DNA from 4 places in the Paenibacillus lacisediminis genome. Region 1 is predicted to be linked to each of the others. Evidence: riboswitches for the same ligand, from Rfam matches in the RefSeq annotation. Region 1 holds a riboswitch; each other region holds the start of a gene.

What was found. A riboswitch is a leader RNA that binds a small molecule or an ion and turns the genes downstream of it on or off. The one in region 1 is predicted to bind thiamine pyrophosphate.
Region 2: linked by a shared signal. The riboswitch ahead of tenA (thiaminase II) and the one ahead of ACLD72_RS16545 (ABC transporter substrate-binding protein) in region 1 are both predicted to bind thiamine pyrophosphate.
Region 3: linked by a shared signal. The riboswitch ahead of ACLD72_RS12420 (thiamine phosphate synthase) and the one ahead of ACLD72_RS16545 (ABC transporter substrate-binding protein) in region 1 are both predicted to bind thiamine pyrophosphate.
Region 4: linked by a shared signal. The riboswitch ahead of ACLD72_RS04005 (ECF transporter S component) and the one ahead of ACLD72_RS16545 (ABC transporter substrate-binding protein) in region 1 are both predicted to bind thiamine pyrophosphate.

Annotation. Positions count from the first base shown of each region.
Region 1 is NZ_JBKIAX020000008.1:1,800-7,442, forward strand. It holds gene ACLD72_RS16535 (ABC transporter permease) at 1-582, opposite strand, end outside; gene ACLD72_RS16540 (MTH1187 family thiamine-binding protein) at 579-872, opposite strand; gene ACLD72_RS16545 (ABC transporter substrate-binding protein) at 910-1,944, opposite strand; TPP riboswitch at 2,108-2,218, opposite strand; gene ACLD72_RS16550 (cold-shock protein) at 2,549-2,761, shown strand; gene ACLD72_RS16555 (sensor domain-containing diguanylate cyclase) at 2,952-4,391, shown strand; gene ACLD72_RS16560 (CcdC family protein) at 4,388-4,891, opposite strand; gene ACLD72_RS16565 (RrF2 family transcriptional regulator) at 5,024-5,533, shown strand; gene ACLD72_RS16570 (lactonase family protein) at 5,530-5,643, shown strand, end outside.
Region 2 is NZ_JBKIAX020000017.1:2,294-7,936, forward strand. It holds gene ACLD72_RS25190 (RNA polymerase sigma factor) at 1-101, opposite strand, end outside; gene thiE (thiamine phosphate synthase) at 366-1,031, opposite strand; gene thiD (bifunctional hydroxymethylpyrimidine kinase/phosphomethylpyrimidine kinase) at 1,028-1,858, opposite strand; gene thiM (hydroxyethylthiazole kinase) at 1,855-2,706, opposite strand; gene tenA (thiaminase II) at 2,726-3,433, opposite strand; TPP riboswitch at 3,594-3,697, opposite strand; gene ACLD72_RS25215 (alpha-mannosidase) at 3,786-5,643, opposite strand, start outside.
Region 3 is NZ_JBKIAX020000005.1:282,954-288,596, reverse strand. It holds gene ACLD72_RS12440 (PTS lactose/cellobiose transporter subunit IIA) at 5-319, shown strand; gene ACLD72_RS12435 (PTS sugar transporter subunit IIB) at 334-633, shown strand; gene ACLD72_RS12430 (PTS sugar transporter subunit IIC) at 712-2,016, shown strand; gene ACLD72_RS12425 (apiosidase-like domain-containing protein) at 2,106-3,386, shown strand; TPP riboswitch at 3,461-3,561, shown strand; gene ACLD72_RS12420 (thiamine phosphate synthase) at 3,892-4,527, shown strand; gene thiS (sulfur carrier protein ThiS) at 4,540-4,746, shown strand; gene ACLD72_RS12410 (thiazole synthase) at 4,752-5,522, shown strand; gene thiH (2-iminoacetate synthase ThiH) at 5,533-5,643, shown strand, end outside.
Region 4 is NZ_JBKIAX020000002.1:139,561-145,203, forward strand. It holds gene ACLD72_RS03990 (YheC/YheD family endospore coat-associated protein) at 1-730, shown strand, start outside; gene ACLD72_RS03995 (energy-coupling factor transporter transmembrane component T family protein) at 739-1,536, opposite strand; gene ACLD72_RS04000 (ABC transporter ATP-binding protein) at 1,533-3,200, opposite strand; gene ACLD72_RS04005 (ECF transporter S component) at 3,203-3,808, opposite strand; TPP riboswitch at 3,908-4,019, opposite strand; gene ACLD72_RS04010 (hypothetical protein) at 4,318-4,539, opposite strand; partial or broken gene ACLD72_RS04015 (IS4 family transposase) at 4,692-4,880, opposite strand; gene ACLD72_RS04020 (transposase) at 5,478-5,643, shown strand, end outside.

The DNA.
Region 1 (5,643 bases):
GACGGCTCCCATCACGCTGTAGGTCGCGGCGATTTTTACGCCGGAAAGGATGGCGGGAAGGGCATAGGGGACTTCCAGTTTGCGAAAAATCTGGCCTTTGGATGCCCCGATCATCCGCATATAGTTCAGCATCACCCGGTCCGTCCGGTTCAGTCCGTCCATGGCGGCAACGGCTACGGGGAAAAAACAGACCAGCGTAATGACGATGATTTTGGGCAGCATGCCGAAGCCAAACCAGATCATAAGCAGCGGGGCCAGCGCGATGCTGGGCACGTTTTGGCTCAAGATGATCAGCGGATAAAGCGATGCTTTCAGAAACGGTACATAATGCAGCACAAAAGCAACCAGCAGACCAACCAGCGTGCCGATGGCGAATCCGGCCAGCATCAGGCGCAGCGTGGCGAAGGTGTGCTCCTTTAGACCGGCTGATTCGGCAGCCGCTTCGCGGCCGATGTCAAGCGGGCTGGGCAAAATCCATTGATCAATATTGAACCAGACCGTGGCCCCTTGCCAAATGAGCAAAAACAGGATGACCGCCGTAAGCGGCGGCCATACGCTGTTCCACAGGCTGCGGAAATTCATGGACGGTATTTCTCGGTCAGCTTATCCATGCTGACGCCCTGCGGGTTGTAAGAAATTTTAATCTGCGAAATGATCCCCGTACTGCCGAACTCGATGACCGCTTCGTTCATCTTTTTGACGATGGCCAGCAGCTCGTCCAAATCGCCCTCCATCGTGGTCTCCAGCGGATTCACCTGATATTTGACCCCGGAGGCCTGAATGACCTCGATCGCGCGGTCGACATACGGAATAACGTCTTCGCCGTGGGGCGTTTTCGGAATGATCTGAATACTGAGCAGTGCATTTGGCATAAATTTAACATCCTTTCTCGGTTTTATTTCTCTTTATTTACTCGGCGGCAGGCAAAAATTCGTTTGTAAACGCGGCGTCGACTTCAAGCGGCTTCTCCAGCAGCCCGCGCTCGTGCATCCAGTCGGAGTAGTTCTGCCATACTTCCTTCTTCTGTTCGCCCCAGCGGGCCGCGTCATCCTGGTATTTCGGGCTAAGCCATTTCTGGCTGGCGACGACCAGGTCATGGTCGAGTTCAGGCACGGCCTTCAGCAAAATTTGCGCCGCTTCCTCGGGATGATCGATGGCGTAATTGTATCCTTTGGACACGGCGCGCATAAACGATTTGACCAGCTCGGGATCGTTTGCGATCGTCTTCTCGTTCGTCACGATCACGGGTGTGTAATAGTCGAGCTTATCCGAGTAGTCTTTGACGTACAGCATATCAAGCGGTTCACCCCGAAGCTCCGCTTCAATGCCGGTCCAGGCGTAAAAGATCCAGGCGAAGTCGATGTCGCGCTTCACGGCGGTGAAGTAGTCGGCATCCCCGATGTTGAGGAATTTGACTTTGCTGACGTCGGCGCCTTCCTGGTCCATGATGGATTTCATGACGGCTTCTTCTACCGGAGAGCCCCATCCGCCGTACGTTTTGCCTTCAAAATCTTTCGGCGATTTGATGTTTTTGCCGGCCGGAGCGGCGAAACCGGAGGTGTTGTGCTGAATGACGGCCGCGATCGATACGAGCGGAACGCCTTGCATCCGGCTTTGCGTGACGTTCTCCTGCACGCTGACGCCAAACGGCACCTCACCGGAAGCGACCATAGCTTCTGCGCCGCCGGCGCCCGGGAGCACGATATCCACGTTCAGGCCTTCCTCCTTAAAATACCCCAGTTCTTTGGCGACGTATAAGCCGGTGTGGTTCGTATTGGGGCTCCAATCGAGCACGAGCTTAACGCCGCGCGGCGCCTTGGCCCCTCCATTGTCCGCGGCGGCACCCGCGGCTGGATTGCCTTCGCTGCCGCCGCCAGCTTGGCCGCCGCAGCCGGCCAGAACCAGCAGGAGGCAGGATAGGACCGCCACGAGGGAAGCCCGCATGTTTTTCTTCACAGCAAATTCTCTCCCTTTTTATCGTTAAATTTCCGCAGTTTGTTCATTTATAACCTGGATACGTCCGAAAGCTTCCGGACGTCAGGTCCGGACAACAAAAAAACGTCCCGGTCGGGACGCTGATAGGCTGGCGGAATGAAATTCATTAACATGTTTCATCCATAACGCTCCCTACGCTGGCATTATCCAGATCAGGTTAAGGGTCAGTATCTTGATGGGATACAATCTCAGCCGGCCGATTCCAGCACCCCTGAACTATTCAACTGCGGATTTCACTAGTCATTATAATTTCCCGCGGCCCGTCTGTCCAGCTTGGCAAAGGGAATTGGCTTGAAATATCAGGAGATTTGCGTTTTATTTGGTAAACCGTTATAATTAAATCAGCTTATGATTTGAGAACGCAATATTCACACATTGGAAAGAGTGTCACTATATAAATGGAACTTTTTTCAATGTGTGAATTTTTTTAAGATAGGCATCACGCTCTTGGTGCGCCCATTTTGCGCCAGGAGCCGTTTTTATTCAGCTCATATAAGCGGCCTTGGCCGCATGCCGAATTGGTTGACCAACATCCATTTTGAGGAGGAAAAAGATGAGCTACCGTAAAAAACCGCTGGAGGAAATTCCCGAGGAGAACACGCCGGTCTGGTCTTGCATCAGTGAGGATTGCAATGGCTGGATGCGGGATAATTTTACGTTTGACTATACGCCGGTGTGTCCGTTATGCTCTTCTGAAATGGAGAAGGGGATGAAGATGCTGCCTCAACTGAAGAACCCCACATTCGATCCGAGAACGTCTTCTTAAGCGTAATCCGATAAATACCTTGCTTGCCCCAAACAGCCGCATTCGCCCCAAAGCGAATGCGGCTGTTTGCCGTTTTGCGGCAACCGGGAGAAAAAGATTGCATCTCTATTTAAAATCTAATATGTTGGAGGTACTACACGAAAAACAACCAGAAGGGGGGAATTGCCCGCCTATGCATGGAAATTACAAGGTGGCATCACAGGTTTTCGACATTCCCTCCGGAAGCAAGCAAAGAAAATTCGCGGTTTTTCTGGCCATTTTGATCGTGGCCGTATCGATAGCGGCGATTTCGCTCGGCATAAGAAATTCGCCCGGGTTGGAGCTTTTTTTTGCCGCTGCCATCGCTTGGCTTATATTCGGGGATCTGCTGACCGCTTTTATCGCCTACAGCCAATACCGGGCGTCCGGGATTCCGTCGCTGCTGGTATTATCCTGCACCTACCTGTTTACCGGAATCATTACCACCGCGCATATTATTACGTTTCCGGGGCTGTTTTCCGATGCCTGGTATTTCGGCGAACGCAGTCAGGCTGCGGGATGGTTGTGGGTGTTTTGGCACAGCGGATTTTCTTTGGGGATTTTGCTGTACGTTTTCACGCAATCGATATGGCCGAAGCCAATCGAGAAAAAAGAGCATATTTTCAATTGGGGCGTGGCGGGCATTTCGTTTACTTTGCTGCTTGCGCTTGGCTTTATTGAATTGTCGGTCCTTGGAGAGGGGACGCTGCCCGAAATTATAGGCCATGGCGATTACCGGCAGTTAAATTCGTCCGGGCTTGGCCCTGCCGTATGGCTGCTGAACCTGGCGGCACTGCTAGTGATGGCCTGGAAAAACAAAGGCCACACGGTGCTGCACTTGTGGCTGACGGTGGCGATCGTTGCGCTTATGATGGACGTGACGCTGACCTTGCTGGCCGGCACCCGGTTTTCGCTCGGCTGGTACATGGCCAAAATCAACTCGGTCATTGCGGCAATGGTCGTAATCTGCTCGGTGGTGAACGAGGTGAACCGGCTGTTTATCCGGCTTTCGGAACAGCACCGGCAATTGATTGAGTCCGGCTTCGAGCTGGAGAAAGCCAACGAGAAATTAACCCGGCTGACCCAGTTGGACGGATTGACCGAAATTCCGAACCGCCGCCGTTTTGATGAGATTTTGTCTCGGAAAATGGTCTCGCCGGGGGATAGATCGGCGCCCTTGTCGTTGCTTATCATCGATGTGGATTGCTTTAAAGCCTACAATGATCACTATGGGCATCAGGGTGGAGACGAGGTGCTGCGTTCCATCGCCCAAACGATCCACAAACGGGTGCAAGCGCTGGGCGGGTTTGCGGCGCGTTACGGCGGGGAGGAGTTTGTCGTGATCTTGACGGATTGCGGTGCCCGCGAAACCCGGAATATAGCGGAGAAGCTTCGCAGGGCGGTGTCCGGGTTGGCCATCCCCCATGAAGTTTCCGCGATTTCCGGGTGCGTCACGATCAGCATCGGGGGCTGCTGCATATCGCCGCTTGATCCGGTGAGCGGGCAGGAATTGATCGGCTGCGCCGACCGCTGCTTGTACAAAGCGAAGGAGGCGGGCCGCAACCGGTCTGTGGTTGAAGACTGGACGGACTCGCAGCCCGCGGAGCTTTAATTGGAATTGGAAGGGCTGTCAGGGCCTGCCGTCATGGCGCGGTATTGCTTCAGCATAAACAGCCGCCAGCGGATAATCATCCCGTAGGCCAGCAGAAAGAAAACGGCGCCGGTCTGAAGCACGGAGATATATTGCTCCACCGCTTCGTGAAGCAGCATGCGCACAGCGAGCAGGCCGATCAGAATAAAAATAAAGCTGCGCGAGCGCTGGGCATAGACCTGGCCGTCCACCTTCTCGAATTTCGTGGTCCGGATGAGCGGATAGGAGAACAGCAGCCAGCCGAGCGCAAAGGCGATGATCCCCCAAGTGACGGGAATATGCGTCTCGGGAACGACGAACATCATAAACCCGGTCGTCATGCCGAGCGGGGGAATGATGATTTTCTGGATCGTCACGGGCCGGCGGCTCGCCTTAAGGCGGATAAACAGCACGGCTACCGCCATGAACAAGGCGCCGAAAGTAAAGGCGATTTGCAGGTAAGAAGGGTTTATCGCATTCATGGGAGATCCCTTTCTATATAAAGAAGTGATTGGTGGACAAAACTAAATATTTGTTAATAGTATTTCGCGAGAACATTATAACATAATCGGCCACTCATGTTTCAAACCTGCCAACGCAGAGGGGGAAGAAAAATGAATAGCGAATTCACGGTTGCGGTCCATTGCCTGTTGTTTCTGGACAACAAAGAGGAGCAAATGGCCAACAGCGAGCAGATCGCCTGCAGCGTCGCAACCCATCCGGCCCGTGTGCGTAAAGTGCTTAGTGCGCTGCGGAAGCACGGTTTGGTGACAACGAAGGAGGGCGTCGGCGGAGGATACCAGCTCAATACGGAACTTGCACGGGTGACTTTGGGCGACTTGTACCGAATGTTTGCACGCGGTTCGCTGCATCCGGGCTGGTGCTCCGGCAGCGAGGAGTCCTCCTGTCAAGTAGCTTCCAATATGCACAACGTCATGGATCGGATCTTTACCGGCGGGGAGCAGCGGCTGGAGTCGTATTTCGATGATCTTTCCCTGGCGGAGGTCAAACGGATGCTGGATGAAGCCGACAGCCAGGCCGGAAGAGAGCATTGTACGGGTAAGTATAAGGATATGAAGGATCTGTTGGAAGCGCGGAAAGCCAAGGGAGGAGTGCTGAGGTGAGTATTTTCGATCGAACGGATTCCCGGTTGTTTTACGCAGGATCTTATGCGGAGCTGGGCGACCCGGGGATATATTTATGCGAACTGGACCTGCGGAGCGGCGCCATGCGT
Region 2 (5,643 bases), on a different contig from region 1:
TAAACGAAGGCCAGTATCTTCCGCTGATACCTTCGCATCAGCTCCGAATACAGTTCCGTGTTGCCTTCCTTAATCTCACGTATCATCTGGGAATCGGTCATTTCGGGGCGAAACCTCCTCGCAGTTCCAAATGCTTCTTCCCGTTCGATTCTTCCATTAATTATTACCGAACAGGAGCAAAAAAGTTGCGGTCGTTTATGTAAACTTCTATCCGAAAATCATTTGCGGCGATATACGCTATAGCCAAAATCAAATCATATTATACCACAGAAACCGGGATTAAAAAAATAAACCGATGGTCATTTGTTGAAAAATATTAAAGGCTGTCCGTGTTATGGACAGCCTTGCTTTGCTTTTTGGTCAGTTCATCCGCGCCCGTAAGCCGCCGCTGCGTGAAGCTCCTCCACCGCTTTGCGGACATCGGCGGCCTGTGTAACTGCGGATATGACCGCGATTCCGTCCGCCCCGGCGCGGATCACTTCGCCCGCTCTTGCGGCCGTAATCCCGCCGATTGCGACGAGCGGCTCTCTGATTCCGCATTCGCGCAGCCGCCGGATGAAGCTGGGGCCCTGCGGCTCGCGGGCATCGGCCTTGGATGCGGTCGGATAGACCGGCCCGATCCCGAGGTAGTCCGCGCCGCTGTGAATGGCCAGTTGGGCTTCTTCCACGGTATGCACGGATACGCCCAGAATCCGGCCCTCGACCCGCTCGCGGACCTGGCTTGCCGACTCGTCCTCCTGGCCGACATGGATTCCGTCCGCATCGATCGCCAAGGCAAGTTCAACATCGTCGTTGACGATAAAAGGAACGCCCGCCCGCCGGCAAACGGCCTGCAGCTTTTCGGCGAGCCTCAGCTTCGGCTCCCCGGTCAGCGCGCCGGACCCCTTTTCCCGGAATTGAATCATCGTTGCGCCTCCGGCCAGCGCCTCCTCGGCCACCTGTAGCGGCTCCTGCCGGCAGTCTACGCTGCCGATTACCAGATACAGTCCGAGAAATTTGCGCATAGCCGCAGCGGAAATACGCTCGCTCATGGCCGCCCCCCCTGTACCTTCCTGCGCCGGTACGCCCAATGATTCGTCGGGCCGTGTCCCAGCCCCAGGGCAAGCTCGTCCTCGATCGCCGCCTGGATAAATGCCCGCGCGGTAGATATCGCTTCAGCGGCCGCCGCTCCCTTCGCCAGCTCCGCCGCGATCGCCGCGGAGAAGGTGCAGCCCGTACCGTGCGTATGCCGCGTCATGATCCGCTGCCCGCTAAACTCGGTGAAACCGTTGCCGTCATACAGCAGGTCGACGATCCGCTCGCCGCTGCCGCTCTCGTCATGCCCGCCTTTGATGACAACGTGTTTCGCCCCGAGGCTATGGATGCGTTTGGCCGCCTCGCGCCGGTCGGTCATGCCGAGAATCGGGATGCCGGATAACGCCTCGGCCTCCGGGATATTCGGCGTCACCACCTGCGCCAGCGGCAGCAGCTCCTCCTGCAGCGCCACGACCGCTTCGGGCTGCAACAGCGTGGCGCCGCCTTTGGCGATCATAACCGGGTCGACGACGACCCGGGCCCAGCCGAAGGCGCGGATTTGCCCCGCTACGGCGCGGATGATCCCGGCGCTGAACAGCATGCCGGTTTTCAGCGCGTCCGGGGCCAAGTCCGAGCCGACCGCCTCGATTTGCTCCGCCGCGGCCTCCGGCGGCAGCGGGTATACGTTCCGGACGCCCAGCGTGTTTTGGACGGTGACGGCGGTGATCGCCGACATGCCAAACACGCCAAGCTCCTGGAACGTTTTGAGGTCGGCCTGGATGCCGGCCCCGCCGCCGCTGTCCGACCCGGCGATCGTCAGCGCCTTCCGGACCGCGCCGCTCATCCGAGCCACCACCCGCCGGCGGCGGAGACTTCCCGCTCGCTGACCGCCGCGTGGCCCTTCAGCGAGTGCGGGTGCAGCTTGGCCAACTCGTCGAGGAAGGCGATCTGGAAGCTGCCGGGTCCGGCGGACGCGGTGCGCTCCGCGGCGCGGGACGCGGCGGCGCCGTAAAACGCCAGCCCGGCGGTGCCGGCCAGCAGCACGTCGTCGCGTTCCACCGCGGCAAAGGCGCCCAGCACCGACGTCAGCAGGCAACCCGTGCCGGTCACCTGCGTCAGCAGCGCATCCCCGCCGCTGACGATCCGGCACAGCTGCCCGTCGGTGATCACATCCTCGCGCCCGGTGACGGCGACGACGGTGTTCAGCTTCCGCGCCGCCCGCACGGCCAGCTCCGCCTGATCTTCGCCGCTGCTCTCCCCGGCATCCACGCCCTTGATGTCGCGGCTTTCCCCGAGCAGGTGGGCGATTTCCGCCGCATTCCCCCGCAGCAGCGACACCTTGACCTCGCGCATTATGTGCAGCGCCGATTCCGTCCGGAAACGCGTCGCGCCCGCCCCGACCGGATCCAGCAGCACTGGCACCCCATGGGCGTTCGCCGACAAACCGGCGACGATCATCGCCTCGACCTGGGCGCTGGACAGCGTCCCCAGGTTCAGCACGAGAGCCCCGGCGATCCGGGCCATATCGGCCACTTCCTCCGGCGCGTAAGCCATCACCGGGGAAGCTCCCAGTGCGTACAAGCCGTTAGCCGTAAAATTGGTCACGACGACGTTTGTCATGTTGTGCACAAGCGGCTTCGTGTTTTGCACTTTCGTAAGCAGAGCGGACAAATCTTTTTCCAAGATGCTCATTAAAGTTCAGCCCCTTTCGTTAATGCACCCGCGGCACTGGTTCATCATTCCGCCGCCCCGTCCGAACCGGCCATTCCTCCAGCTTATAAGCCATGTCCCAGAACAGGTACTCCAACTGGCAGCTTTGCATGAAATGATCCGCCATTCTCCGGCGCTCCGCTTCCGCCGCGGTTTCCGCCCATTGGTCGAGGGCGTCCTGGAACCTCTGCGTCACATTCGTCACCCGGCCACCGTAAAATTGCATCCAATCGTAAAAAGGATGGTCCGGGGCCGGGCGGACTTCGTCCAACAGCTTGCGGCCGATTTCCAGATACGTCCAGGGGCAGGGCAGCAGCACGGCCAATATTTCACCCAGGCTGCCTTCATGCGCCACAGTCAGCATGTGGCGGATGTAATGATGTGCGGACGGCGCCAAGGGAAAGCCCTGCAGCTCCTCAAAACGCACCCCGGCAACGGCGCAAAAATTGTGGTGCGGATGGATTTCGCTGTTCAGAATAAAGGAGATCTGTTCGTTGAACAGGGCGATATCATCGCGGCTTTCGCATTTCGATATGGCGATTCCGTAGATCCGCATGTACGCGTTCAAGTACTCGTAATCCTGTTTGACGTAATGAATCAATTGCTCTTTTTGCAGATTGCCGTCGGCGATTCCCCGCACGAAAGGATGCTGATAAATCGCTTCAAAAACCTCGTCCGCCTGCTCGCGCAGCGTTTGCGCAAAACTCATCGTCCTTCACCTCCGGGTAAAATGTGAACTACGATACAGGAGCATCCATGGGACGACGAGCGGCAGAACTTTACGAAGCGGCAAAAAAGCCGCCCCGTAGAGGGAGCGGCTTGAACGCGCGAGGGCTAGTCACATCACAACTTGATCACTTGCAGACGGCGCAGTACCGGCTCCACTTTCCTACGCTAGTACGAACTAGATCAGGTTCAAAGGGTCCAAGATACGCTCTTGTCTCAGCCGAATACGGCGCCCCTAGTGGAATTTCCTATTCGATTCACTATCACTACTTTACCTGGATCTTCCTGGAGTGTCAATTCCGCGTTGCCATGCGCGCCGGAATTTCCCCGCGGCCTCAGCGGAGCGCGAGCCGAACCGTTTTAATCTCATACGGCGAAATCTGCAGCTCGGCAGTACCTTGCTTGGCCTCCCCGGCCGGCCGTTCCATCAGGTCGGTTTCTTGCCAGGAGACAAACGTGAGATCGCTCTCCAGGCGAACCGAACCCCGGCCGCCTTTATATTCGTGGAAGCGGACGATCAAGGCGTCGTCGTCCTCCGCTTTTTTGACCGCGTCGATTGCCACTTCGCCGCTGCCGCTGACGCGCACAGCCCGCAGCAAGGAGAAAGCGGGTGCCGCTGCCTGGCCGCGTGTGGCATACACCGGCTGATTCAGCAGCGCGGCGGCCTGCACGGTCTCGCCCTCGGACCAATGCCCCTCGTGCGGATACAGGGCATAAGTAAACGTATGCTCTCCACGGTCGGCCTCTGGATCGGGATAGGTCGCCGATTTCAGCAGCGACAGCCTGATCACGTTGTTTTTGATGTCATGACCGTATTTGCAATCGTTGAGCAGGCTGACGCCGTAACCGTGCTCCGACAGGTCGGCCCACTGGTGCCCAACCGTCTCAAACCGCGCCAGATCCCAGGAGGTGTTCCAATGCGTCGGGCGTTTGACGTTGCCGAACTGGATGTCGTAGTTGGCCTCCGTTGCCCGTACATCCACCGGAAAAGCGACCTTTAAAAGCTGCTGGCGTTCCTGCCAATCTACCTGCGTGCGGAACTCGATCCGCCGATCATCGGCATTTAGAATCATCTGCTGGCTGATCGTGGAGCTCATATACATCCAGGTGAAAGCGACCTCTGCCCGCAGCTTGCCGGCCGTAACCCGGCACTCCTTAAGCTCCGAAACCTCGCTCATCTTCTCCTGATAAAAAATATCGATATCCCAAGCCTCGAACATTTTCGGCTTATCTTCAAACACCTGGAGAACGTTGCCGCGTTCTCCGGGAGCGAGCACCTCGCGGCCGGCGGCCCGGTCGTAAACCGAAGTCAATTGGCCGCGCGCGTTCCAGACGATCCGATACAGCGGAGTCTCGATGCCGTTCGGCAAAACTCTAAACGGCGCCTCAGCAGCGTCACCGCTTCCCGCTGACGCTCCTTGCGAATCGGACATCGCCTCCTCCCCATTCAAGCTGCGGCTTATCGTCTTAAATCCCAACGGCGGGACGTTTTCCACCTTCACCCAAACGATGCTTCCGTCAAATTCGGCGTCAAGCTCGCGGCCGTCGTGATCGCTCCAACGTCCTCCGGGACCAGCGCCATGGACGGCAACGAGGCCGCTATACGTCCAGGAGGACGGATTCCAAACGGTATAGGTCACTTCGCCTTCCGGATCACCGTTCACAGCATCGCCGGTCACGGCATCGCCTATCGAGGCGGTACCGATTGCTGTATCGCCAATCAGGGCGCTTCGGGTCAACCCGCGGATCGCCTGACTGCGGCATTCCTGCAGCAGCGCAGCGGCTTGCTCGTACTCCAGTTTGGAATCGCGGTACACTTCGGGAATCGACGAGCCTGGAATGATGTCGTGGAACTGATTGCGCAAAATCGTTTTCCAGCTTTCGTCGAGCTTCGCTTTCGGGTAGGAGGCCCAGCCTCCGCCAGCCAGCAGCGCCTCCAGGCTAAGCAGCCATTCGGCGTCACGAGAGAGCAATTCGAGCTTGCGGTTCATTTTTTTGTTATAAGCCTGACTCGTATAAGTTCCCCGGTGGTACTCGAGATACAGCTCGCCGTCCCATGTATGGACATAACGGTCCGCCGCTTCCACCGTCTCATGCAGTTTGGCGAAATATTCGTCCGCCCTCCCGGTGACGACGTTCGGCAGCCCCGGCATCGCTTCGAGACGGCGCCGCAGCTCCAGATGCTCCCGGTTG
Region 3 (5,643 bases), on a different contig from region 1:
AGCTGTGGATGAGTATCAGGAAATCATAATGGAGATCATTACAAATTCAGGTGTCGCCAAAAGCAAGGCGATGGAGGCCATCCTTCTCGCCCAAAAGGGGCAAACCGAACAAGCTGAAGCCTGTCTTCAAGAAGGCAAAGACGAACTGGTTAAAGCGCATAAGGCGCAAACCCGTTTGATTCAGGCGGAAGCAGGCGGAACCGCCCATGAAGTTACACTGCTGATGGTGCATGCCCAGGATCATCTGATGTCGGCGATCACGACGCGGGATTTGGCCGAACATATCGTGGAGCTTTACAACAGACTAAATAACCTGTAAGAGGAGGACAAACAATGAAACAAATTACGTTGGTTTGTGCGGCGGGAATGTCGACAAGCATGCTTGTACAGAAAATGAAGAAGGCCGCGGAGGCGCAAAATCTTGAAGTTGAAATCAGAGCTACTTCCGAAAGTTCTTTTAAAGAGTACGCGGACAAAACGGACGTGCTATTGATCGGACCGCAGGTCGGTTACCTGGAAGGCGATTTCAAAGCAAAGTATGAACCTCAAGGCATCAAAGTGAGCGTTATTAATACGATGGATTACGGGATGATGAACGGAGAAAAAGTGCTTGCCGACGCATTGGCCCTTTAAGATTTCAGCGCTTAATCCTAATAAATGGAAGCGTTCTCTAGCATCTCATTATGAAGCCTGGAGCAGGAGTTGAAAATAATGAACAATCAACCAAAGTTCTCGCACAAACTGCAAAGAGCGGCCGGGAAAATTCAGCAAAACCGTTATATGAGCGCCATTTCCAACGGGCTGATGTCCACCCTTCCATTCTTGATCATCGGCGCCTTCGCCACGCTTTTCTCCGCGCTGGCATGGGAGCCTTATCAAAACTTCATCGCACCGGTGAAAGGCATAATCGGCCTGGCCTCGACGATGACGACCGGAATTATCGCAGTGTACGCGGTATTCTTCATCGCTTACAGGCTGGCACAAGCTTTCGACAAGGATCCGCTGCTTCCCGCGGCTACCGCCTTGCTTTCGTTTTTAATCGTCACCCCCGTTCAGACTTTTGATACGGTACGGGCGTTGCCGATGCAATGGCTGGGGGCGCAGGGTTTATTCGTCGCCATGATCGTCGGCCTGCTCGCCTCGCGCCTGTACATCTGGATTGTCGACCGCAACTGGACGATCAAAATGCCTGACAGTGTTCCGCCAACCGTGGTTAAAACCTTTTCCGGACTGATTCCCGCCATTCTGGTGGCTCTGTTGTTCGTCATTGTGGCCGGCGTATTCATGCAAACTTCCTTCGGCACGGTCCATGACTTTATCTACACGTATCTGCAGTTGCCGCTGGAAGGACTTGGCGGATCGCTGGGGGCTTTGATCGCCGCGGTGCTGATTATGCAGGCGCTATGGATGTTCGGCATCCACGGAGCCATCGTTACTCTGGCGATCGTAAAACCGATTTGGATGAGCCTGGATTTGGCCAACCTGGAGGCGTTTCAAGCCGGAGCTCCGCTGCCGAACGTTATCGGCGTGGCTTTCTGGTCCATCTTCTGCAATTACGCACCGATGCTTGGTTTTACCCTGCTGCTGGTGTTTATGGCCAAAAGCAAGCAGCTGCGCACCATCGGCAAGCTGGGCCTTCCGGGAACCTTTTTCTCGATTCACGAACCGCTGATCTTCGGCATCCCGGTCGTATTGAATCCCATACTGGCCATTCCGTTTGTCGCAGCTCCCCTTGTGTGCGCAGTGCTCGGATACGTGGCCACCACCATCGGCCTGCTGCCGGCGCCAATTGGAATTTATCCGCCATTTGGGACACCGATTGTTGCGCTTGGTTTTATTGAAGGCAGCTGGAAATTGGCCGCGGCGCAGCTGGTGCTGATTCCGATTTGTATGCTGATCTACTATCCGTTCTTCCGGGCGCTGGACAAACAGCTCCTGAACAAGGAACGCGAAGCTGAGGAAAAGAATAAGCAAGAGGGGTCCGATGTGGCTACAGTAAGTCCGGTTTCCCTATAATAGTATGTAAAGAGAGACACCACGAAAAACGGCGGGAATTTTTAACCATCCGCCGTTTTTCGCCATTACGATAGCTGGAGTGAGAACCGATGATCAAACTGGGAATATCCGCAAACAAACGTTATTTCGTGCATGAGGGCGCGCCTTTTTTCTATTTGGCCGATACTGTCTGGAGCGCCTTTACCAATATTACCCTGGAGGAATGGGCTTACTATCTGGATTACCGCAAACAGCAGGGTTTTAATGTGCTGCAGATGAATTTGCTTAGGCAATGGGATGCCAGCGGCAGTGAGCTAAAGTTTGAACCTTTCGCCAGCGATGCGGGCGGCGGTTACAACTTTTTTGAATTCAACGAGTCCTATTTCGACAGAGCGGAAACGATGGTGCAAATGGCTGTAGATCGAGGCTTTGTCCCCGCGCTTGTCCTGTTATGGTGCAATTATATCCCGGATACCTGGGCTTCCAAGCTTCGTGAAGAGAAGAAGATGCCGCTGGAAGCGGTGGAGCCCTACGTCCGTTATGCAGCCAACCGGTTTTCCAAATATCATCCGATTTATGTGGTCAGCGGGGATACCGATTTTCCTTCCGAACGCGCTAAGCAATATTACTTAACCGCGCTGCGTGCCGTGAAACAGCATAGTCCGCAGTGTTTGACCACCCTGCATATCCAAGGCAGGCTGGCGATGTTGCCCGATGAATTTTCCGCCAATCCCGATCTCGATTTCTATATGTACCAGTCCGGCCATAATTCGCAATTTCAAGCTACGGCATATACGCTAGCGCTGGAGTTCTACAATAAGCCTAATACCCGGCCTACGATCAATTCCGAACCGTGTTATGAGCAGATGGGCTATAGCCGCCGGGTTTATGGCCGCTTTACCCGGGCCGATGTGCGCAAAGCCGCCTGGCAAAGCCTGCTTTCCGGGGCCGGAGCGGGAGTGACCTACGGGGCGCATGGGATTTGGAGCTGGCATCGGAAAGGCCAGCGCTTCGGCGTGACCGGCGAAGGCTTCGACAGCCCTTACGATTGGCGGTCCGCGCTCCAATTTGAAGGAGCCTGGGATTACGGTTTTGCCAAACGGCTGTTTGAGCTATACGAACTGACCGATTTACGCCCCTGGAACATTGTGCTGAAAAACACGGAGGAAATTCGCGCGGCCGCCACCGCCGACTTCACCAAGGTAGCCGTTTATGTGCCGGTCAACACCGTGCTGAAGTTGGATGCCGACCTTAGCGAATACGAATTTACGCTTATTGACCTGGAGCATCGGCGGTTCGCGCTCCCTCAAGTTACCGTTCGGGAGAACATCACGATCATTGAAATGCACGATTTCGAGGCTGATGTTTTATTGATCGGCAGCAAAAAATGATTTTGTTCACCATGAATGATTGTTATTTTGTGGATAATCATGTATATTGTAAAATGTAAATAAATCGCATATGGAATCGACACTAGGGGTGCCGCAAGGCTGAGACGAATGCAAATTCGGACCCTTTGAACCTGAACTGGTTAATACCTGCGTAGGGAAGTGGAGAGTTAAGAATGGATTGATGCCTGTCATGGCTTATTTCCCGTTATTGTTCTTAGCCGCCCTCCTGAAGGAGGGCGGTTTTTTGGCATTTATTTTAGCTCAAAACCAATAACGGTAAAAAATGTCGCTATTTTGCTGATATCCGTTCATTTGGGAGAAATAGAGGAAATTTATAGCGCTATTTTCCCCCGTCGCATGGAAATGCCCACGTTCTTGACCATTTACAGGAAAATAAGTACATAAAATGTCGCTAATGGAGATGAACAGGCTAGGGCTCAGGAAATAAGTACATAAAGTACCTTTATTTTTAGCATTGATATATGGAACTAGGAGTGATATCCGCATGATGAATCGTTCCCCATCCTATGCTGCGCCTGAACTTCATCTTATATCGGCCGAAGGAATCCGTGTCCATGAACTGCTGAGGGTGGCGATGGCTGTTCTTCCTTATGTCGATTACATTCATTTGCGCGATAAGCAGCTTTCGGCCAAAAAGCAGTTTGAGATGGTAAAGCTGATGCGCCAAGCGGGAGTACCGCTGGAAAAAATCGTCATCAACGACCGGCTGGATGTTGCGCTGGCCGCCGGTGCGGCAAATATTCAACTGGCTGGCCACAGTCTTCCGGCAGCTTCCGTACGCCCCCTTGCCCAAGGAATGCGAATGGGATGTTCCGTTCATTCCGCCGAGGAAGCGGCTGCGGCCGCGAGTGAAGGAGCGGATTACTGTCTTTTGGGCCATATCTATGATTCGTCCAGCAAACCCGGCCTTCCCGGGCGCGGGCTTAACATCCTGGCGGAGGTCTGCGCTCGCTGCCCTGTTCCGGTCATTGCCATTGGAGGAATACGGCCGGATAACGCGGCGGATATCATTCGCAACGGTGCGCAAGGTATTGCCGTTCTGTCCGGCCTCTACTCTTCCGCAGATCCGGCGGCGCAAGCCAAATCCTATCGCGACGCCATTCATGCCGCGTGGCCCTGAGAGGAGGTGAAAATGTTGCAGGTTCATTTAAATGGCAGGGACACCCTGCTGAAAGAAAATTGCGTTACGGTGGACGATTTATTGGCTGACAGCCCATGGAATAAGGAAAGAATTTTGGTGGAGCTGAATGGAACGGTTGTCCGAAAAGAGGCGTACACCAGTACCCGGCTGACCGAGGGCGATCACATTGAACTTGTACATTTTGTAGGGGGAGGCTGATAAGCATGGAAGATGTATTTCACATTGGCGGCAAGGTGTTGTCCAGCCGATTATTTATCGGCACCGGCAAATATAACCGGAACACGCTGATTCCCGAAGTGATCGCAAGGTCGGGAGCGGAAGTTATTACCGTAGCGTTAAGGCGGGTTAACCCGGACTGGGAGGAGGAAAATCTCCTTCACCATATCCCGCCGCATATGACGCTTTTGCCAAACACTTCCGGGGCCCGTAACGCCGAAGAGGCCATCCGGATCGCACGGCTTGCCCGGGCGGCGGACATGGGCCATTGGATCAAATTAGAGGTGATTAATGATCAGAGATACCTGCTTCCCGACAATATGGAAACGATCAGAGCCACGGAAGTGCTGGCCGCCGAGGGATTCGCGGTGTTCCCTTATATGAACCCGGATCTGACGGCTTCCTTCCGGTTAAGGGACGCGGGCGCTGTCGCGGTCATGCCGCTTGGGTCCCCGATCGGCAGCAACCGGGGCTTGCGCACCAAAGAGCTGATCGGCATGATGATCGAAGAAGCGGGGCTGCCTGTCATCGTGGACGCCGGAATCGGCCGGCCTTCGGAAGCGGCGGAAGCGATGGAAATGGGAGCCGCCGCCGTCTTACTGAACACGGCTATCGCCACCGCACGCGATCCGCTTGGCATGGCGGAAGCGTTCCGCGGTGCGGTAGCGGCGGGCAGACAGGCCTATTTGGCGGGATTGGGCCCGGTGCAGCAAGAAGCTGTCGCCTCCTCCCCATTAACCGGATTCCTGGACGAATAGGAGCGGACGAATGAGTTTTTATAACAGGCTATTGTCGTTGGAACAGTTTCCCTTTCAGGAGCGCTGGCCGCAATATTCCGCTGCGGATATTAGGCGGGTGCTGGCAAAACGGAAAATAAAT
Region 4 (5,643 bases), on a different contig from region 1:
GGCCAAGCCGGCGGCACTGCACACCATGATGTCCCGGTATTCCGACCTGATTCTTAAACCGATACGCGGTTCTGTTGGACACGGGATCATGCGGCTGCGTTACGATCATCAAAGCTGGGGACTGACCTATGCGTCCAAATCCGGAAAAAACGAATGGCGCACCGCCAAACTCCAGCAAGGGAAACTGCCGCTGTGGACGCGGCGCTTGCTGCAGCGCACCCCTTACCTCGTTCAGGAGCGCATTCCGCTGGCGGAATACGATTCCCGGCCCATAGATCTGCGGGTTACCGTCCAACGCGGCGAACTCGGCGATTGGGCCGTCACAGGGCTGTTCGCCAAGGTGGCCTTGAAAGGCAGCTTTCTATGCAACATCGCCAAGGGCAGTGAAGTTTTCCCGGCGGCAGAGCTGCTGGTCCATGTTTTGCCTCCGCATTCGGTCGCCGCGGCCCTCGCCCATGTGGAAGCGCTGGCGCTGGCGATCAGCCGCCATCTCGGCACGCAGTTGCCCCTGCTTGCCGATCTGGGACTCGACATTGGTCTCACCATGAGCGGGCGTCCCTACTTTATAGAATGCAACGGCCGCGACCAACGTTACGGTTTTCGCAAAGCTGGATTGACTGAAATATGGAAAAACACGTACCATCAGCCGATGTCTTTTGCCAGGTACCTGCTCGATCACCCGAACGGGCCGCCGGCCGCGCAAAAGCTGCTGCAGGAGAATGTCCTATAACGGCTTGCTTATCTTACATCGGCAATGCCGAAAAGCGGATACGTCTGCGAAAGCGCGAAGGCGGCCGCCACGGCAGCGGCCATGGCGAGCAGCACCAGAAGGTCATACCGCGAATAAGCAAAGCGGTAATAATAAGTGCGCGGCCGGCTGCCGTCAAAATCTTTGGCTTCCATGGCCACGGCCACGCGGTGCGCCCGCCGGATGCTTTGCGAGAGCAGCGGCACCGCGTAAAGCCGGGCCAGCTTGGCCCAGCCCCGCGGTCCCTGCGGCGTACGCACGCCGCGGATACGCAGGGCGTTCCGGCGGATCTGCAGCTCCTCCCAGACCATCGGGAGCAGCCGGACGGAAGCCATAAAGCTGTAGGCATATTTAGGCGCAAGCTTGACCTGCTGCATCAGCGAGTAAAACAGGGCGACGGACGAGGTGGTCAGCACGAAGAGCAAACCTTCCGCCGCAAAAGTCACCGCCTTGAGCCCGATATGGACGCCGCGGTAAAAGCTCTCCTCCGAAATGCGGATGAGGCCCCAGGCCCACCATTCGTGCTCGCCTTTGCCGAACAAAATCATCGTCGAGGAAGACGAGACGAAGGTGAGCAGAAAGGGCAGGACAAGCAGCGCGATTTTCCACGGCTCGTATCCGCTCAGCAGAAACAAGAGCAGCGTAAACAATACGGCTTGATAAAACATGAAATCAGGGCGGTGCGTAAACAAAGTCACCAAAAACAACAGTACAAAAAGCGCCAATTTGCAGGCCGGGTTGGCCCGGTGCAGCCAGCCTCTCGTTTTTGGGGTCAACAACGGCTTCATCGCAGGGTCACCGCCTTTGGGGCGGAAGCGGATGCGGCTCTGCCGGAGACGGATGAAGCGAGCGAGCCGGCCGTTTCGGACAGGCCCGCTCCCCCCGGCTCCGCCGTAATCCCGGCCATTGCCGCCCCGCGTTCCGTGCAGGAGCGGGAGACCAGCCGCCCTTCCCGCACTTCCCAGCGCTGGGTCGCGACCGTGGCTGCGATCCACTCCTCATGCGTGACCATTACGATCGCGGTCCCGCTCCGCCGCAGTTCTTCGCATAACGAAAGGATCGCAAACGCGTTTGCGGCATCCTGGCCGAAAGTCGGTTCGTCGAGCAGCAGCAGCGGCTGCTCACGCACGGCCGCGCTGGCCACGCTGAGCCGCCGTTTTTGCCCCAGTGACAGCTGGTAGGGATGCCGCCCCTCATAACCTTCCAGGCCGAATTGCCGTAAAATCCGCACCGTACGCTCGTGAATCCCTTCTGCGGAAAGCCCATCTTCCCTGAGGGAAAAGGCCACTTCCTCGTCCACCCGGTCGGCTACAAATTGAAATTCCGGGTTTTGAAAGACGAAGCCGATTTCCCGTGCCGTACGCTCCATCTGGCGCCGGCGTACGCGGCGACGAACCTTGCCCCCCTGCATCGGAACGCCCTGCAGAACATATTCGCCCTCCGTCTTCAGCAGTCCCATCAGGCTGAGCAACAGCGAGCTTTTTCCTGCACCGTTTGGACCGGTGACGGCGATGAAATCGCCGGGCATCACCGTGGCATCCCCAACTTCAATAACCGGCTTGCCCATTCTTAGCCCGCGGAATCCTTTGAGTTCGACAAGCGGGGCGAAGCCGGTGGAGGCGCCAGCAGACGGCGCGGACAGCCCGGCGGAAGAAGCGCCGGTTTCCCCGCCCCTGGACGGAGCCGGCTCCAGCAGCCGCCGCCCCTCCGGCGCGGCTAAAAACTCCGTCCAAACGCCGGGATACCAGATGCCAAACTCCTTCAGCTCCCGGCGAAACTCGGCAAAAATCGCCTGCGGCGGCCCCTGACCTAGCAGACGGCCGTCCGGTCCGAACAAAGCGACCCGGTCGACGAGTCCAAGCGCCAGAATTTCTTCAATCCGGTGTTCGACGATAATTAGCGTGCGATCCTTGGCAATGCGGCTGACGGACTGCCAAATTTGCTCGCGCCCTTCCGGATCAAGCAGCGCGGAAGGCTCGTCGAGCAGCAAAACCTCCGGATCGCCGAGCAGCACCGAAGCCAAAGCGAGCCGCTGCTTCATCCCTTGGGACAAGGCATGGATCGGCATGTGCAGCTCGGGCAAACGCAGCCCGACGTCCTGCAGCACCGCTTCCATCCGGGCTTCCATTTCCGGCCGGGGAACCCCCAGGTTTTCCAGCGTAAAAGCCAACTCCTCATCCACGTAAGGCATGCAAAACTGGGTGTCCGGGTCCTGGAACAAGAACCCCCAGGAGTGGGGCAGACGTTGCGAAGCGTAGCGCATCGGAACCTCCACGAGCTGCGGGATGATCCCCGACAGCACCTGTAGAAGCGTGGATTTCCCGCTCCCGCTGGGGCCGAGCAAGAGCACTTTTTCCCCGCGAAAGGCCCGAAAGCTCAAATCCTTGAACACAAACCGCGTCTCCCCCGGAAATTTAAGCCTTAGATCGCAAACTTCAACGGCTGTTTCCATAGTTAATCATCCAATGCCGCGTAATCTTTAGGATCAACGGGGCGCAGCAAGGTGGTGACGCCTGTCGCTTCTACGGCCTTGGCCAGCCCGTAAGCAAAGTAGCCGGCAATCAGCGCAGAGCTGACGGCCCGCATCGCATATTTGGCGATCAGCAGCCAGGTTTCATAGTCCTGTACATATCCGTAATAAATGTCCGGAATGATGGAACCGACCGCGGCCCCGATTCCGGCCAAGGCGGCGACGGAACCGGAAAATTTGCGATACCGGAAAGCCGCGAATACGAGTTCCGCTCCCAAGCCTTGCAACACGCTGTACAGTACGAGCTGAACGCCCCATTCACTGCCGAACAGGATTTCCACATGGGCCGCGGCCACTTCCGCGATCAGTGCCACGCCCGGCTTGCGGATCAGCAAAAATACAAGCGTTGGGGCCAGAAACCACATCCCGTATACGATTTCGTCGGCCTGCGCAAACAGCGGCGAGAGTAAGTTATACACCGAACTCCAGAAATGATAAACTACGCCAAGCACGACCGACACGAGCACCGTCACCAGCAGATCGCTCAGCTTCAGCCCGCGGCCGCCTTGTTTTGTTGCTGCCTCTTGCATGTTTTTCTCCCCTTTTCAAAAAATATTTTTTTCGCAAACGACAAAAAACCGCCAGAATAAGCTCAGGCGGCAGTCAGGTCACGGGGATGGACACAAAAAAATCCCGGACATTCGATTCTCTACGCTGGCATTATCCAGATCAGATTAACGGTCCGCAGCGGAGTATGCTGCCATCTCAGCCTGATTCACTCAAGCCCCCGTATCGTATGCGATTGTCTTTAACATACACCAACTGCTTACAGGCATCAAGAACAAATTTTAAACATTCACTTTTCAAAACGGACAAAAAGCCGCCTTCATATTGATTCCGTCCCTGTTCTTTGTCAAAATAAGCGGAATAGGCACATTAAGAGTAGGAGGTTGCTTTCTTGGCGGCAACATGGATGAAATGGAGCCTGCGGTTGGCGGAACGGTTCATTTTTTTATGCGACATCAGGCTGCGTACACCCCTTGTCCGGAGTTTCAGTTTCCAATATCCAATCTCATACTCCAGCTCCCACTTTTGCCGCCTAATTGAGACGTCTGATAATCTGCCGAATTTTCTCGATCCCGATAAAAACAACGGCAGCGACGATCACAAATAATATCATATCGAACATGGTTTTAAAAATGACCGCGGGGACGGATGTATTATTGAACGGGTACCGAAAAAAAGCGAGCTGCCTATAGGTTAAATCGCTAACGATATGGGCCAGCAAAAATTGCAGGGCAAACTTCCAAAGCGATTTCATATGATCATTTCATTCCTTTTATGCTTAAGGGTATGGTCTCTCTATTTCTTTTATCAGCATACCTGACTATCCTTACATCCCCCTGTCGCCAACCTTAAATTAATCTTAAGAACTCAACTTTCGCAGCAAAAAATCGGCAGGTAAGCCTTGATTTAGCTGGGTAAAGCAGCAATCCATTCCATTGCCGGAGTTGACGCTGAATCAGAGGCGGACAGTGTCTTCCCGGCTTTTTGGGCTACTTCGTTGATCAAGTCGAGCAACTGCTGTAAGGTAGCCAGCCAATCGAGTGTGCCGACTTCGCCGCACAGCAAATAAAACAAGCCGCCGAAGGAGCGTGCATTGTACTTTGCCGACGCTTTCACGCCAGCAAGATATGGCTGGGGCTAAAGTAGTGCGAAGTGGAGGGGCAAAAAGGTGTAGCCGTTCGATCAGTCCATCGTGAGCATAGGAGGTCCCTTGTAAAACGTGCCGGTGGCATGATCTCTAAATCGCACAAGCAACTCGACCGCTTTGCTGCGATTCCGCTCAAACATGGAAGCACGGAAGAGCCAACGATGAAGAGGGCGCCACGATCCGCCGAGGTCAGCACCATCTACCTTTTGCACCGCATCCGTTTCGAGCAGTGTCACAAATCGACGCCAGGTGAGGGGCTGTCTAAAGGGTTCGTGTCTTGGAGTCTTGGTGTCTTGGAGTCTTGGTACCTTGGTGCCTTGGTGTCCCTGCCTGCAGCCTTTGCACGATTATCCCTTTCGTTCAGAGAGCAGGGAGTAGGGGGTGGGGCTAGATCAAGGGTTCCTAAAAAAGAGAGAAGAAAAAGAGATGAGGAAAAAATGAGGCGGTTCAGGTGAGATTTTCGACTTGATAAAGGAACGTATGTTCGGTATAATGAAGTAAATCGAACGTGAGTTCGTAAATTCTTGATTCGGGGGCGAGCGACCATGGAGGCCAATGCGGGAACGGAACTTCAACCATTCAGCAGCCGTTATAACAGCGAGCAGGCCTGCATGGAGGCGCTGATCGCGATGAAGTGGCCGAACGGCTTCGTCTGCCCGCGCTGCGCTCACACCCGGTGCAGTCGTCTGACCTCCCGGCATATCCCCTTGT